One region of the Arthrobacter sp. CC3 genome, then DNA from elsewhere that is predicted to be linked to it. Evidence: predicted binding sites of a transcription regulator. Region 1 holds the regulator's gene; the other holds the start of a gene.

Region 1 (7,730 bases):
CCACCGGAAAACGCGTCATCGCCGGACCGGTCGAGGCCACCGCACTGGGCAACGTGCTGGTCCAGGCCCGGGCGGCAGGCGTGGTGTCGGGCGGCCTCGGCGAGCTGCGGGCCCTGGTGCGTGGCTCCCAGCCGTTGGAAAGCTTCCCGGCTGCGCAACGTGGCGTCGTGACGGTTGAATCCGCCGTGTCCGCCTGAGAAGATGCAACATCCTACGTATTGGCCGCTTCATAGAACCGGAATTCCATGCCACTTTTCGACCTACCGCTTGAGCAGCTCCGAAACTACACCTCCGGCGTCACCGCGCCGGTGGATCTCGATGCCTTCTGGGACCGCACCGTCAGCGAAGCCCGGGCATACCCGCTGGGCGCCGTGTTCGAGCCCGTGGACAACTACCTCACGGTAGTAGACACGTTCGATGTCACCTTCGCGGGATTCGGCGGTTCCCCGGTGAAGGGCTGGCTGCACCTGCCGGCGAACCGCCCGGCGGACGAGCCGCTTCCCGTCGTGGTGCAGTATGCGGGCTATTCCGGCGGACGCGGGCTGTCCAACCAGGACACCAAGTGGGCGCAGGCGGGCTACGCGCACTTCATCATGGACACGCGCGGGCAGGGCTACGGCGGACTCCTGGGGCACACCGCAGACCCGCACCCATCCGCCGGGGACGTGGCGCATGCGGGGCTGATGACCCGCGGCGCCGGAAGCCGTGAGGATTACTACTACCGCCGGGTCTATGTGGATGCCTTCCGCGCGGTGGAAGCGGCGCAGGCGCATCCCGCCGTCGACGCCTCCCGGGTTGTGGTTGCGGGTGTCAGCCAGGGCGGCGGCATCACCATTGCCGTGGCCGGGCTTGCTGCCGGAAGGCTCGACGGCGTCATCGCCGCGCTGCCGGACGTGCCGTTCCTGCAGGACTTCCCCCGCGCCATCGACATCACGCCGCGCGGACCCTATCCGGAAATCGCTGCCTTCCTGGCCCGCCACCGGGACCGTTACGAGTCGGTCCTCGCCGTGCTGAACTACTTCGACGGCGTCAACCTGGGCCGGGCGGCCACGGTGCCGGCGCTGTTCTCGGCCGCGCAGGCGGACGACATCTGCCCGCCGTCGACCGTTTTTGCCAGCTTCAACGCCTACGGCACGGGCGCTGGCAGCGGGGCGCCGGCCAAGGACATCGAGGTGTACCGGTTCAACAACCATGAGGGCGGCCAGGAGCACCAGTGGAACCGCCAGCTGGAGTACCTGCGCAAGCTGCTGGGGTAGCGCTTCCCTCCCAACTAGGTAGCAGCAGATGTCGTTTTGGCGGCTCAAAACGACACCTGCTGCTACCTAGTTGGGCCGGGGCTGGTTGGGCCGGTCGAGAGCGGTGCGGTGTGTTGCGCGGAGTTTTGTGACGCCCCGGTTTGCGGCCGGTTGCTTCCGGGGTTATGGTCTTGGCTATGATAAACCGTTGGTATGCGTATTTTTCGTTGGCTCTGGAGGGGCCCGCGTCTAACTGACACGCATCCAACTTTCCTTCAGAGCCAACAGGGCAGAGATCATTCTCTGCCCTTCGCCATTTCTCCGGCGGGTTCTGATCTGGGCCCGCTCCGCACCTTCCGGAACAGGACCCCGCACCCATGAGCACCACAGCAGCCACCGAAACACAGCCTTCCAAGTCCACCTCAAACCTGCGCGTCAGCGAATTCCAGGCGCTTCCGTCACCCCAGGACATGATCGAGGAACTTCCGCTGGACGCCCGGGTTGCTGACGTCGTCGAACGCGGCCGGGATGAAGTCCGGGCCATCATGGACGGCGTGGACGACCGCCTGCTGGTGATCGTGGGCCCCTGCTCCATCCATGACCCCAAAGCCGGCCTGGAATACGCCCGCAGGCTGGTGAGCCAGGCCGAGAAGCACAAGGAAGACCTGCTGATCGTGATGCGGACCTACTTCGAGAAGCCCCGCACCACGGTGGGCTGGAAGGGCCTCATCAACGATCCGCACCTGGACGGCAGCCACGACATCGCCACCGGCCTGCGGGCGGCCCGCCGGTTCCTGAAGCAGGTCACCTCGCTGGGCCTCCCCACGGCCACGGAATTCCTGGAACCCATTAGCCCGCAGTACATGGCCGACCTCGTGTCCTGGGGCGCCATCGGTGCGCGCACCACGGAAAGCCAGATCCACCGCCAGCTGGCGTCAGGGCTGTCCATGCCCATCGGGTTCAAGAACGGGACCGACGGCGACCTCCAGGTTGCGGTGGATGCCTGCAGCGCCTCAGCGGCCTCCCAGGCGTTCCTGGGGATCGACGGCGACGGCCGGGCGGCGCTGGTGGCCACGGCCGGCAACCCGGACACCCACGTGATCCTCCGCGGCGGCCGCAAGGGCCCCAACTACTCCGCGGCCGACGTCGAAGCCGCGTCCGCCAAGCTGGCGGCCAAGCAGCTCAACCCCAGGCTCATTGTGGACGCCAGCCACGCCAACAGCGGCAAGAGCCACCACCGCCAGGCCGAGGTGGCCCTCGAAATCGGCGCCCAGCTGGAAGACGGCGGAGCGGCAGCCGCGGCGATTGCCGGCGTCATGCTGGAGAGCTTCCTGGTTGGCGGCGCGCAGAACCTCGACGTGGCCGAGCACGCCGCAGGCACCGACGAACTGGTCTACGGCCAGAGCGTGACGGATGCCTGCATGGAGTGGGATGTCACGGCGTCGGTACTGGGCCAGCTGGCATCGTCGGCCCGCAAGCGCCGCGGCGCCAGCCAGGGCTGAAAGTCCCTGGCGGTTCAGCGAAACTGGTTACTGAAAATGACTTTCACAATGGCACCATCAGCCACTAGAGTAACTAGCACAGGGTAGGTTGATGGCTCAGCATCGGCACACCGCAATGGGGTTTCAATGGGGTTGCCTTTATCAGCTGTTAACAAAGGAATAAGGGAAATGTCCGCAGAGTCGAACTTCTCGAACGCTCAGTTCCTGACTGTGGCCGAAGTGGCCGAGCTCATGCGCGTTTCCAAAATGACCGTGTACCGCCTTGTTCATTCCGGAGAGATGCCGGCCGTCCGGTTCGGCCGCTCCTTCCGGGTGCCCGAGACCGCCGTCGAACAGTACGTCAAAGGTGCTGTCGTGGAAGGCCAAACGGACACCGCCTAACCTCCGCAGCGGCCGCAACCAAGGGGTGCGGTCTGGCGGGCGGTCAGTGGGAGCGCCGGATAAGCGGTACCCTGTTAGGGAACGTTTTTCGTTATTGTAAGAATCTGTTTGTTGTTTAGTCTGTTGCCTAGTCCACGGACCTCTTCCATCAGACAGGTACTCCATCTAGTTTGTAAGGAACTTTCGTGGGTTCAGTTATTAAGAAGCGTCGCAAGCGTATGGCCAAGAAGAAGCACCGCAAGTTGCTTCGTAAGACCCGCCACCAGCGCCGTAACAAGAAGTAGAGATACTTCCTACAGCGTGAGATGCCCGTTGCCTTTGGCAGCGGGCATTTTTCTTTGCTTGGTTCCCCGGCAACAGCGCTTCGCCGTCGCTTAGACACGCCCGAAAGGCGCTCCGACGGTCGCTGGGCGACCTGTGTCGCGCGTTCGGTCGCGATGCGCTCCTACGCGAAGCACTGTGGCCGATTGAGGCTCCGGAAGCTCAGCGGGCACGCCACTCGTGTGGTGAGGGTTAGACCGTGGGTCCGCGGAAGCGGGTGAAACCCCGCCAGAGGCCGTAGGCGGCGCCGCCGACAGTCGCGGCTTTCAGCCCGAGCGTTGCGGCGCGGCGCCCGGATCGGAAGTCGTACACCGGCCAGTTGTTGTCCCGGGCGTGGCGGCGGAGCCGGGCGTCGGGATTGATGGCCACGGGATGGCCCACCATGCTCAGCAGCGGAATGTCATTGTGTGAGTCGCTGTAGGCCCAGCAGCGCTTGAGGTCCAGGTCCTCGGCGTCCGCGATGCCCTGGACAGCCACGGCCTTGGCCTGGCCGTGCAGGATGTCACCCACCAGCCGGCCGGTGTACGCCCCGTCCATGACTTCACCGACGGTTCCCAGGGCACCGGTCAGGCCCAGCCGGGTGGAAATCACGGTGGCCACCTCGATGGGGGTCGCCGTCACCAGCCACACCATGCGCCCCACCCGGAGGTGCTGCTGGGCCAGGGCTTTGGTGCCGGGCCAGATCCTGGACTCAATCATTTCGTCGAAGACTTCTTCGCCGAGGGCTTTGATGTCCTCCACGGTGATGCCGGCTGCAAGGGTCAGGGCCGAGTCCCGGACCGCGTGGACGTCATCCATGTTCTCGCCGCGGAGAATGAACTTGAACTGCTTCCACGCCATGCCTGCTGCCTGCGGCAGGGTGAAGGCGCCGCGCTGGTGCATTTTTCGGGCCACATGGAAGAGGCTGGCGCCCTTCATGAGCGTGTTGTCGACGTCGAAGAAGGCGGCCTCGCCGTGCTGCAGCGCACCGGCCGGCTGCCGGACTACGGCGACGTACTTCTCCTCGGGCATGACTTGAGTCTAGTCAATGGTCGAGTCCGCGCTGTCGCGGCCTCGCAGACGAGTCCATGCTGATGGGTGCACACAGATGTGCGCCCCCGTCGCAGCGGGGCGGCAGCCCGGGCTACGGTTAAGGCATGGCAAAACCCGACGTCGTCCTGATCACCAAAGCTGACTGCCACCTCTGCGAGGCGGCGCGCGACGCCGTCGGACGGGTCACAGCGGCACTGGGACTTGAGTGGACGGAACAACTGGTGGACAACCAGCCGGAGCTGCGCGAGCGTTACGCCGAAGAGATCCCCGTTGTCCTGGTGGACGGTATCCAGCGGGACTTCTGGAAGATCGACGAAACCCGCCTCGAGCGGATACTACGCCAGGCTGTGGCGAAATAGGCGCGACGACTTCTGCTTTGTTGGCAGCGCAGAGGGGGCTCTAGAGTGGACTCACAACGCGACGCAATGGAGCAGATAGTGACTTCGCTGGATTCATCCCCCGAGGCTGTCCACGGGGATAGCGGAACTGCGGCCAAGCAGATTCCGCCCGCGGCCGTGGCCCGGCTGACCATCTATTTGCGCGCCCTCACCACCATGCTGGCCGAAGGGATCGAACGCGTCTCGTCCGAGTCCCTGGCCGAAGCCTCCGGCGTCAGCTCGTCCACCCTCCGCAAGGACCTCTCGCACGTCGGGTCCTACGGCACCCGCGGCGTCGGCTACGAAGTGCAGTACCTCAGCCGCAACATCTCGGCCGCACTCGGGCTCACCCGGGACTGGAAAGTGGCAATCGTGGGCGCCGGCAACCTCGGCAAGGCCCTGGCGCGGTACGGCGGCTTCGAATCTCGGGGCTTCGACGTCGTGGCCATTTTTGACGCCGACCAGATGGTGGTGGGCAACGAGGTGGGCTGGCTGCGCGTCAGCGACGTCGCGGACCTGGAGCCTGTCCTCCAGCGGACCGGCGCCAACATGGTGGTGCTCGCCCTGCCGGCCGCCGTGGCCCAGGGTGTGTGCGACCGCGTCATCGCCGCCGGCGTGCGAAGCATCCTCAGTTTTGCGCCCGTGATGCTCCAGGTGCCGCCGGGCGTGAACCTGCGCAAGGTGGACATGGCCACCGAGCTGCAGATCCTGGCCTACCACGCCCAGCGGATCCAGAACCCCGACGACGGCGAGTAATCCCGCCGTCGAGAAGTGCCGCCGCTAGCGCCCGAAGGGGTAGCCCGGCTGCCCGTACGGGCCGGCGTACGGCTGGTACTTCCGGAAGTACGGCGCCGACCCGGGCAGGTACAGGAGCACGATCGCCGCGGCCCCGGCCAGGATGGACGGCGTCCCGAGTCCCATCTGCAGAACGCCCAGCAGGGAGAAGGCCGCGAAAATGGTACCCAGGACACGGGCCCAGTTGCGGCCCTTCCGGACGTTGAACGCCACAAGCGCGTACAACAGCACTCCGACGGCGGCGATCAGCACCACCATTCCCACAATGACGCCCTTCACGGCTTCAAAATCCACGTCCGCTCCGCTGGTTGCCAGCCTGGCATTGAACTGGCTGCGCGTGGCGGGGTCGTCGATGGAACCTATCGACAGGAACACGGAGCCCACCCAGAGCGCGCACGCGACGATCAACAGCCAGAACGAGAGGTTGACCAGCGGGGGAGCAGCGGTGCCCGAGTTTCCCTGCTGCGGCAGTTCCGAGGGGTAGGCGTAGTACTGCGGCTTCCCGGACTGCTGCGGCTGCGCATATTGCGCCTGCCCGAACTGTTGCGGGGGCTGGCCGTATTGGGGCGCCTGGCCGGATTGCGGGGCCTGCGCATACTGCGGTGGATGCGCAAAGGCGGACGGATCCTGCCCGTACTGCGGTGCCTGCTGGCCGTAGGAACCGCCGCTGGGATCGCTGGGATACGACGGCGGGACGGGCGGAGTGCTCATTAGTGATCCTTTGTGAGTCGGTTACTCAGTAATAGACACCGGGATCAGCCACCTCACCTGCCCCCAGCGTGATTTTGGTAACACCGTACCGTGCGGAAGGGCATTCTGGGCATAGTTTGCGCCGCAATTTCCGCTCAAGAGAAACAGCGGGCAAACACAGAGGGCGCGGACTCCGGAGGCTCGCGACTGAATTCGCGGGTGCCGTCCAAAGTCCACGCCCTTCGGCTGTGGAACTGTGGTGCTGCTGTGCTGTGCTGTGCTGTGGTGCTTCGGTGCGGGCTAGCGGCCGTAGGGGTTGCCCGGCTGGGCGTAGGGTCCGCCGAACGGCTGCTGCTTCTGGAAGTACGGCGCTGATGCCGGGAGGTAGAGCATCACAATGGCCGCGATGCCGAGCAGTACGGCGATGGTGCCGATGCTGAGCGGAAGCAGGCTGAAGATCGAGAGGGCGGCAAAAACCGTGCCCAGGATGCGCGCCCAGTTCTTTCCCTTGCGAACGTTGAAGGCAACCAGGGCGTACAGCCCGGCACCGATCAGGCCCATCACAACCATGGTTCCGATGACAACGCCCTTGATCGATTCAAAATCGATGTCTGCGCCGCCTGCCCGCATCTGCTCCTCGAACGTGCTCCGCATGGCGGGATCATCCAGCGCGGGAATGGCCACCAGGAGGGAGATGAGCCACAGGGCGCCGGCAGCAATGATCATCCAGAACGCATTGTTGACCATCTTCGGAACCCCGGCGGCTCCGGGACCCTGTGGCTGTTCGGACGGGTACTGGGCGTAGGGGGACTGGCCGTACTGCTGCGGTGTCTGGCCGTAGGGCTGCTGTCCGTACTGGGGAGCGGCAGGAGGCTGCTGCCCGTACTGGGGCTGGCCATACTGGGGAGCAGCCGGCGGCTGCTGCCCGTACTGGGGTGCGTTCTGCCCGTACTGGGGAGCGCCCGGCGCCGTGTTTTGGCCATACTGCGGCGCGGCCGGGGGCTGCTGCCCGTACTGGGGTGCGGCAGGTGACTCCGGTGCGTTCTGCCCGTACTGGGGAGCGTCGGGGCCAGGCTTGCCGTTCTCGGGTTCGTTCGGGGTGGCTGGAGGCGTGCTCATAGTTGGTCCTTCGCGGGTCGACTACTGACAAAACGGGTACCGGGATCAGTGACGGTTCCCCTGCCCCCAGCATGGTTTGGTTCCACCGTACCCCGCTCCGGCGGCCCGATGGATCATTCCGCAGAGGTATTCTGGCCGGCCGGGTTTAGCGGCCGGATTAAGCACAGCACCCCGCTCCGTCGCGGTGACGGAGCGGGATGCTGTGGGGTGAAGAACTACATAAGCGAAGAACTAGGCTGCGGGAGCGATGAACGCGAGCTCGAGGTTGATGGCAACCT
Region 2 (7,730 bases), on a different contig from region 1:
GCGTCTTCCTTGCCCGGGACATGCCGGCGGTGGTGGAGCACCTGCACTACCGGGTCATTGACGTCAGCACCATCAAGGAACTGTCGCGGCGCTGGTTCGCGCGGGCCTACTTCCAGGCTCCGGCCAAGCACGGCGGGCACCGCGCCCTCGGCGACATCAAGGATTCCATCGATGAACTGCGCTACTACCGGGAGGCAGTCTTCGTCCCGGCGCCGGGACCGGACAGTGCCACCGCCCAGCGCATTTCGAAGTCCGTCATGGCCTCCGCCGAGTCCCTTGCAGCGGCGACGGAAAAGTAATCTGCGCCACGTTTGAAGGAAATTTTCCCAAAACCGGCAAAAGTGGCAAAAACAGCCCCGCGGAGCAGGTAAGCTATATGACGTTGCCTTCCAAGACAGCCGGTAACCCGGACGGTCTCGCGGGGCACATGGTGGGCTTAGCTCAGTTGGCAGAGCGCCTGGTTGTGGTCCAGGAGGTCGCGGGTTCAACCCCCGTAGCTCACCCTCATGAAGGGCAGGATTTTCGCCCTTACCTAAAGGCCGCACCGGTTATCCGGTGCGGCCTTTACTTGTTTCCGCACTGCCTCAAAGGAACCACCTGACATGACCGTTCTGCCGATCACCATCTGGGGCGAGCCGGTTCTCCACCGCCGGGCCGCCGAAGTGGAAGTCTTCGACGACGAACTCCGCACCCTTATCGCCGACATGTTCGAAACGAACGACGCCGCCAACGGCGTGGGGCTCGCCGCCCCCCAGGTGGGCGTTGGCAAGCGCATCTTTGTGTACAAGTTCGCGAACGACGACGGCGTGCCCCCTGCCGGCGCCGTGGTGAACCCGGTCCTGACGCTGTCCAAGGTTTCCGGCGCCCTCCCGGACCCCGATGAGGAAGTGGAGGGCTGCCTGTCCTTCCCCGGCGGCCAGTACCCGCTCAAGCGTGCGGAGTGGGCTCGGGTGCAGGGCTTCGACGGTGACGGGAATCCGGTGGACTTCGAGGCCACGGACTGGTTCGCCCGGATCATCCAGCATGAATACGACCACTTGGACGGCAAGCTCTACGTGAACCGGCTGATGGACCGCTACGCCCGCAAAGCCATGAAGCAGGCCAAGCGGAGCGGCTGGGGCGTTCCCGGCCTGACGTGGATGCCCGGCGTCGACCCCGACCCGTTCGGGCACTGATTTTAATCGGGCACTGATTTTTGATCGGGCACCGGATTTCGTCGGGCACCGGCTTTAATCGGGCACCGGGCGGCCGCCCGTAGCGGGCGTCCTATCGCGGAATGAGGGTCTGCTGCTGCGGGCACGAGGCCAGGACACGCTTCATGGCGTCTTTTTCGGCCTGGGTCACCCACAGCGCGTAGGCAGCTTTCACTGAGATCTGGCGGGCCACGTAGTGGCACCTGAAGGCCTTGTTTTTCGGAAGCCAGCCGGCTGCGTCCGAGGCGCTCTTTTCCTGGTTGGCGGGACCGTCTGCGGCCACGAGGTTCAGGGGATCGTTGGCGAGGTTTTGACGCTGTAGCGGCGTCAATTGCTGGGCGCCCTTCTGCCACGCGTCGCCCAGGGCCACGACGTGGTCAATCTGGACGGCTTTGCTGCTCTCCGCTCCCCTGGTGAAGGTCACCACCGCTCCGGTGTACGGCTCCTGGAATTCCCCGCGTGCCACACGACACCGGGAACCCTCGGTGAACTGTGCCCCGCCGAGGTCCCGCCGGAGGATGTCATTGCGGGTGTCGCAGCCGTTGCGGTCCACATCCAGCCAGGCCTGGCCGAATGCGGTGCGTTCGTAGTTGTCGTTGGCCGCCCGCCCTTTCACCTCGAGCGATTCCAGCGCATCGGCCGCACGGCCTTCCGGTACAGGCCGGACAGGCGGAACAGCTTTCATCCACGCCGGATCAAGCACAGGAGCGGTGCTGGGGCCCATGACGGAGGGCTCCGCCACAGCAAACTGGCCTGCCGTAAAGAACCAGCACACGGCTGAAACCAGGCCGGCGGCCAGCACTATCAGGACAGCCCAGGCCTGGCGGGAGCGGCGCCGTGCACGCCGGTAAGCCGCCCAGCTGATGGTCATGGTTGCAGAGCCCGATGTTGATTCCTACGCACCGGACGAGCTTAGGTGCGGCCACTGACAATACGGCCGATATCCACAGTGTGGAGGGGAAGTTACTGCTCTTTCATCACACGTTTCAGGTCCACGGTGGCGAGGTCCAGCAGCTCCTCAAGCTGTTTGATCCTGCTATCGGGAATCTCTCCCGCAGCATGCGCCACTCGCGCCTGTTCGAGGAGGCGGGTAGCTTCCTTGTGGTTCTGCCGCGCTACGTCGAGGGCGTGTTCGAGGGTGGTTTCATGTTCGAGAGTCGATTCGTGTTCCATGACACCATTTTGGGTCCGTTTCCCGGCCGATGCCAGAGCACCGGCCGGGAAACCTCAGACCCGGATCCCGCACGGACCGCTAGACCGCGATTGCTGCCAGCGCCGCAGCGGGTTCCTTGACGGGGAACGACGGCGGGTTGACACCGGCCATTTCCTCCATCACGCGGACCACCTGGCAGCTGTAGCCGAACTCGTTGTCGTACCAGACGTAGAGAACCAGGTTCTTGTCGTTGGAGATCGTGGCCAGGCCGTCAACAATGCCGGCACGCCGCGAACCGACGAAGTCCGTGGAGACGACCTCGGGGGAATCGATGTAGTCGATCTGCTTGCGCAGCTCGGAGTGCAGGGACATCTGCCGCAGGAAGTCGTTGACCTCGTCCTTGGTGGTGCCGTTCTCCAGGCTCAGGTTCAGAATGGCCAGGGAAACGTCCGGGGTCGGGACGCGGATGGAGCTGCCCGTGAGCTTGCCAAGGAGTTCGGGGAGCGCCTTGGCCACGGCCTTGGCGGCACCGGTTTCGGTGATCACCATGTTCAGCGCGGCGGAGCGGCCGCGGCGGTCGCCCTTGTGGAAGTTGTCGATCAGGTTCTGGTCGTTGGTGAACGAGTGGACCGTCTCGACGTGGCCGTGGACCACGCCGAACCTGTCGTTGATGGCCTTCAGGACCGGGGTGATGGCGTTGGTGGTGCAGGACGCCGCGGTGACGATCTTGTCCGAGTCCAGGATGGTGCCGTGGTTGATGCCGTGGACGATGTTCTTCAGCTCGCCCTTGCCGGGTGCCGTGAGCAGGACGCGGGAGACGCCCTTGCTCAGGAGGTGCTGGGACAGGCCTTCGGCGTCGCGCCAGCGTCCGGTGTTGTCCACCACGAGGGCGTCCTTGATGCCGTAGGCCGTGTAATCCACGGTGGAGGGGTTGTCCGAGTAGATGACCTGGACCTGGACACCGTTGGCCGTGATGGTGTTGTTCTCGGTATCCACCTTGATGGTGCCCTCGAACGATCCGTGAACGGAGTCGCGGCGCAGCAGGCTGGCGCGCTTGGCGAGGTCGTTGTCCGAGCCGCGGCGGACCACGATCGCGCGGAGACGGAGTCCGTGACCGCCACCGGCCTTTTCGATGAGGAGGCGCGCCAGCAGGCGGCCGATGCGGCCAAAGCCGTAGAGCACGACGTCGGTGCTGGTGCGGTCGTCGCCGCCACGCTTGCCCACGACGTCCGCGAGTTCAGCGCGCAGGAACTCCTCCAGGCTCGCACCGTTGGCCTCGGCCTTGAACTTCTGGTTCAGGCGGGCGATGTCGATGGCAGCAGCACCCAGATCCAGCCCGGCGAGGGCATCCAGCAACGGGGCCGTCTCTTCCAGGAGCAGCTCGTCCTTGCTCATCCGGCGCGCGAAACGGTGCGCCTTCAGGATGTTCATGGTGGACTTGTTGATCAGGCTGCGGCCGTGGATGGAAGTCACCACGTTGTTCTCGCGGTACAGCCGGCCGATCACCGGGATCATGGCCTCGGCAAGTGCCTCACGGCCCATCCACGTATCAAGACAAGAATCTGACGTCTGGCTCACAGAACTACCTTCCTTGGGTCAACCACATACGTCCTCGTATGCGGATGTCGGCCACCGGAGGTATTCCGGGGCACAGGCATCGGCGGGGATTCGGTCCACCCCGGACACCTTGGAGAATCGCAAAGAAAAACCGCCGGCTGCGAACGCAGACCCGGCGGCAGAACTTCTACGTTCGCTATCCATTCTAGGGCGGCGACGCCGCCAGTACTGCCCCGGAAAGCGTGAAGTCACTCACATGCCGGTGACGGCAGATGTGCCGCCAAAGCGGTGATGGATGGGTTGACCGATACGCCGGGTTCTGTGTTCCCGCGCCGTTGCCGGTGCGGGAGTAGCGGCCATCCATCTACGAACGCCGTTGCCGACGCCCTCCAGCGGCCTACCCGGACACTCGGGCGAGCAGCCCTCGAACGTGCCCTGTCTGGCCTTGCTCCGGGTGGGGTTTACCTAGCCTTCCCGGTCACCCGGGAAGCTGGTGGTCTCTTACACCACCGTTTCACCCTTACCTGCTTCATGCCGCTTTCAAACCGGCGCGACGCAGGCGGTCTATTCTCTGTGGCACTGGCCTGCGGGTTGCCCCGAGTGGGCGTTACCCACCACCCTGCTCTGCGGAGCCCGGACGTTCCTCGAGCCACTTGCGTGACGCGCGGCCGCCTGGTCAACCCATCCGCATTTCATTCTACGTGCTGCACCGGCGCCCGCCGTGCCCTACATCCTGCGGACCGCCCCGGAGGGACGTTTCGTCGCCAGGTGGGACAATTGGACCAAGTCAACTCATGCAAGAAAAGAGGGGATCCTGATGGACCCCACCAGTACGTACATCGCCATTGCCGTCGCAGTGCTGCTGCTCATCTTCCTGAAGATGTCCATCCGGATCGTGCGGCAGTATGAGCAGGGGGTGCTCTTCCGGCTTGGCAGGGTCATTGGCATTCGGCTCCCGGGCCTGCGGTTCATCATCCCGGTTGTCGACCGCCTTCCGTTGGTCAGCCTGCGGATCGTGACCATGCCGATCCAGTCGCAGGGCATCATCACCCAGGACAACGTGAGCGTCGACATTTCCGCCGTTGCCTACTACCGCGTGGTCGACGCCGTGAAATCCGTTGTGGCCATCGAGAACGTCGCGGCCGCAATCGACCAGATCGCGCAAACCACGTTGCGGAAGGTGGTCGGCAGGCACAGCCTGGACCAGACGCTGTCAGAGACCGAGCGCATCAACAGCGATATCCGGGAAATCCTCGATGCCCTGACGCTGGCCTGGGGTGTCGAGGTGACCCTGGTTGAACTGAAAGACATCCAACTGCCCGAGAGCATGAAGCGCGCAATGGCCCGCCAGGCCGAGGCCGAGCGGGAGAAGAGGGCAAAGATCATCGCCGCGGAAGGCGAGGCCATCGCGGCAGCGGCGCTCGGCGACGCGTCGGACACCATGATGGCGCATCCGCTGGCCCTGCAGCTGCGGAACCTGCAATCGCTGGTCGAAATCGCGGTGGACAAGAACTCGACGGTTGTCTTCCCGGCGCCGCTGATGAGTACCATCGGCGAACTGTCCGCGTTCCTTGCCCGGGAAAACCAGGCGGCGACGGCCGCCGCCAAACCGCCGATCAAGGCGGCCTGAGCCGCGGGCCGGTATGGGGGGCCTTCACGCCTATGATCGGCTTATGGAATTCCCGACGCTCAGACGCCGGCGGCTGCTGGAGCTCGGAGCCGGCGGTCTGACCGCCGCTGTGCTGGCGGGGTGTGCGCCGGTCAGTGACGGCCTGACGGCCTCGAGGGCGGTAGTGCGCAGTGGTTCCTTCACGTCGAGGTTCCGCCCGGATACGGGGACGAACTGGTCCGTGGCGATTCCGGGCGGCAGCGCCGGCAGCGACCAGCAGCCCCTGCCCGTGGCACTCTTCCTGCACGGTACGGGCGCGGACCACCGGATGGTTTTCGACGACCTGCAGGCTGACCGGGTCCTGGCACAGCACGTGGCCCGCGGCGGGCAGCCTTTTGCGATCGCGGCTGTGGATGGCGGCGAAAGCTGGTGGCACCGGCGCGCAACAGGAACGGACACGCAGTCCATGGTGGTGGAGGAATTCCTCCCTTTGCTGGAAAGCCAGGGGCTGGACACCGGCAGGACCGCCGTGTTCGGCCTGTCGATGGGCGGCTTCGGCGCCCTGCTCCTCGCCTCCCAGCACCGGCTGCCCGGCCTCCGTGCCGTCGCGGCGATGAGCCCGGCAGTGTGGAGCATGCACGACGCCGGGCGGGCGGACAACTTTGACGGCGCCGCAGACTTCGAGGCCAACGACATCTTCGCGCTCAGGCCGGAACTGGAAATGTTGCCCAAGAGGATCGACTGCGGCACCGCGGACAACCTGCTCTACAGCGTGAAGGACTATGTCAGCGGCCTGCCCGGGGAGCATGAAGGCGGGTTCCAGGACGGCGGCCACGACAGCGGCTACTGGCGCTCCATCCTGCCGGATGTCATCTCGTTCCTGGGGCGGAACCTGGCCTGACCACCGGCACAGCGCTCCGCCCACCCCGCGCTGGTAAGATCGTACGGTGCTGATTCTGCTGCCCCCGTCTGAAGGCAAGACCCCCGCTGTCCATGGTGAAGCCGTCGACTGGACCGCCCTGAGCTTTCCCGTGTTGAACACTTACCGGGCAAAGGTGCTCGAAGCACTGGGGGACGTCAGCGCCCACCGGGACGCCCTCGCGCTGCTGGGCGTCGGAGCTTCGCTCAGTGCCGACGTCGAACGCAACACCCGGCTGCACACGGAACCGGCGGCGCCCGCGCACCAGGTCTATTCCGGTGTCCTGTACGACGCACTTGGCTACCAGTCGCTGACGCCGGCGCAGCGCCGGAAGGCGGATGAATCGGTGCTGGTCATCTCCGCCCTCTGGGGCGCCATCCGCTTTGCTGACCGGGTGCCCGCCTACCGGCTGTCCATGGGTACGTCACTGCCCGACGTCGGCCGCCTGGCGTCATTCTGGAAGCCGCAGATTTCGGCGGCCCTGGCAGCCGCAAGCGAAGGGGAGCTTCTGGTGGACTGCCGCTCCAGCACTTATTCCGCGGCTTGGGCTCCCCCGCCGGCGCAGACCGTTGCCGTCAACGTGTTTACGGAGGTGAACGGCGTGCGCAAGGTGGTCAGCCACTTCGCCAAGCACACGCGCGGCGAGCTGGCCCGCCACCTGCTGAGACGCCGGGGTGCCGCCCCCCGGACCCCTGCTCAGCTGCTCAAGGCGGCCCGCGAAAAGTGGGAAGCCGAGCTGGTCGAGGGCACTTCACGCAAAGCGCACGCCCTCAACATCATTCTCGCTGCCTAGGCCCATTCGGCGGAGCGGACCAGGATGCAGCCGGAGTCCGGGCAAAACACGATGTCGTCCTCGGCCGCTGCCTTGATCTCGGCAAGGTCGCCTGGGCTCAGCTGCATCCCCGAACCTTCGGATTTCCCGTGGAACAACCGAGCCGCCCCGACTCCGCGCTTGGCGAGCGTCTTGTCGTAAATTGCCAGCAATCCGGCATCAAGGCCGGCGGCGAACTCCGCACGAGCGGCGCCCACTTCGGCGGCCTCGGCGGCAATCTCCGCCAGGGCGGCGTCCAGCTCAGCCCGGATCCCGCCGAAGGATCCCTGGACGTCATCCACGATCTTCTGCTGGGCCGCCTGGCGTTCACGGAGTCCCTCCAGCCGTTCCATGACCTCGAGCTCCACGTCTTCAAGGGCCGAGCGCCGCTTGTTGAGCGAGGCAATGTCGCTTTGCAGGGCAACCAGGTCCTTGGACAGGCCGGTGCCGCTGTTCAGTCGCGCTTCATCGCGTTCGATCCTGGACGC

What was found. The regulator Rex, encoded in region 1, represses fermentation and respiration genes when NADH is low (regulators of the CRP and FNR family bind a similar motif). The targets are predictions, from matches to a motif close to CTTGTGAANNNNTTCACAAG.
Region 2: a site for Rex is predicted at 4,143-4,162, ahead of PV761_RS09685 (glyceraldehyde-3-phosphate dehydrogenase). Genes of this name have one in related genera too.

Annotation. Positions count from the first base shown of each region.
Region 1 is NZ_JARCCY010000027.1:5,104-12,833, reverse strand. Features, by position in the region: gene PV761_RS15910 (rhamnulokinase family protein) at 1-197, shown strand, start outside; gene PV761_RS15905 (acetylxylan esterase) at 246-1,256, shown strand; gene PV761_RS15900 (3-deoxy-7-phosphoheptulonate synthase) at 1,613-2,737, shown strand; gene PV761_RS15895 (helix-turn-helix domain-containing protein) at 2,906-3,118, shown strand; gene PV761_RS15890 (AURKAIP1/COX24 domain-containing protein) at 3,304-3,402, shown strand; gene PV761_RS15885 (HAD-IB family hydrolase) at 3,632-4,450, opposite strand; gene PV761_RS15880 (glutaredoxin family protein) at 4,576-4,830, shown strand; gene PV761_RS15875 (redox-sensing transcriptional repressor Rex) at 4,909-5,604, shown strand; gene PV761_RS15870 (hypothetical protein) at 5,629-6,354, opposite strand; gene PV761_RS15865 (hypothetical protein) at 6,634-7,452, opposite strand; gene PV761_RS15860 (YceI family protein) at 7,684-7,730, opposite strand, start outside.
Region 2 is NZ_JARCCY010000012.1:109,913-117,642, forward strand. Features, by position in the region: gene orn (oligoribonuclease) at 1-299, shown strand, start outside; tRNA gene PV761_RS09665 (tRNA-His) at 431-503, shown strand; gene def (peptide deformylase) at 603-1,175, shown strand; gene PV761_RS09675 (HNH endonuclease family protein) at 1,267-2,064, opposite strand; gene PV761_RS09680 (hypothetical protein) at 2,157-2,366, opposite strand; gene PV761_RS09685 (glyceraldehyde-3-phosphate dehydrogenase) at 2,446-3,924, opposite strand; RNA gene rnpB (RNase P RNA component class A) at 4,196-4,587, opposite strand; gene PV761_RS09695 (slipin family protein) at 4,721-5,533, shown strand; gene PV761_RS09700 (alpha/beta hydrolase-fold protein) at 5,577-6,413, shown strand; gene PV761_RS09705 (peroxide stress protein YaaA) at 6,460-7,224, shown strand; gene PV761_RS09710 (C4-type zinc ribbon domain-containing protein) at 7,221-7,730, opposite strand, start outside.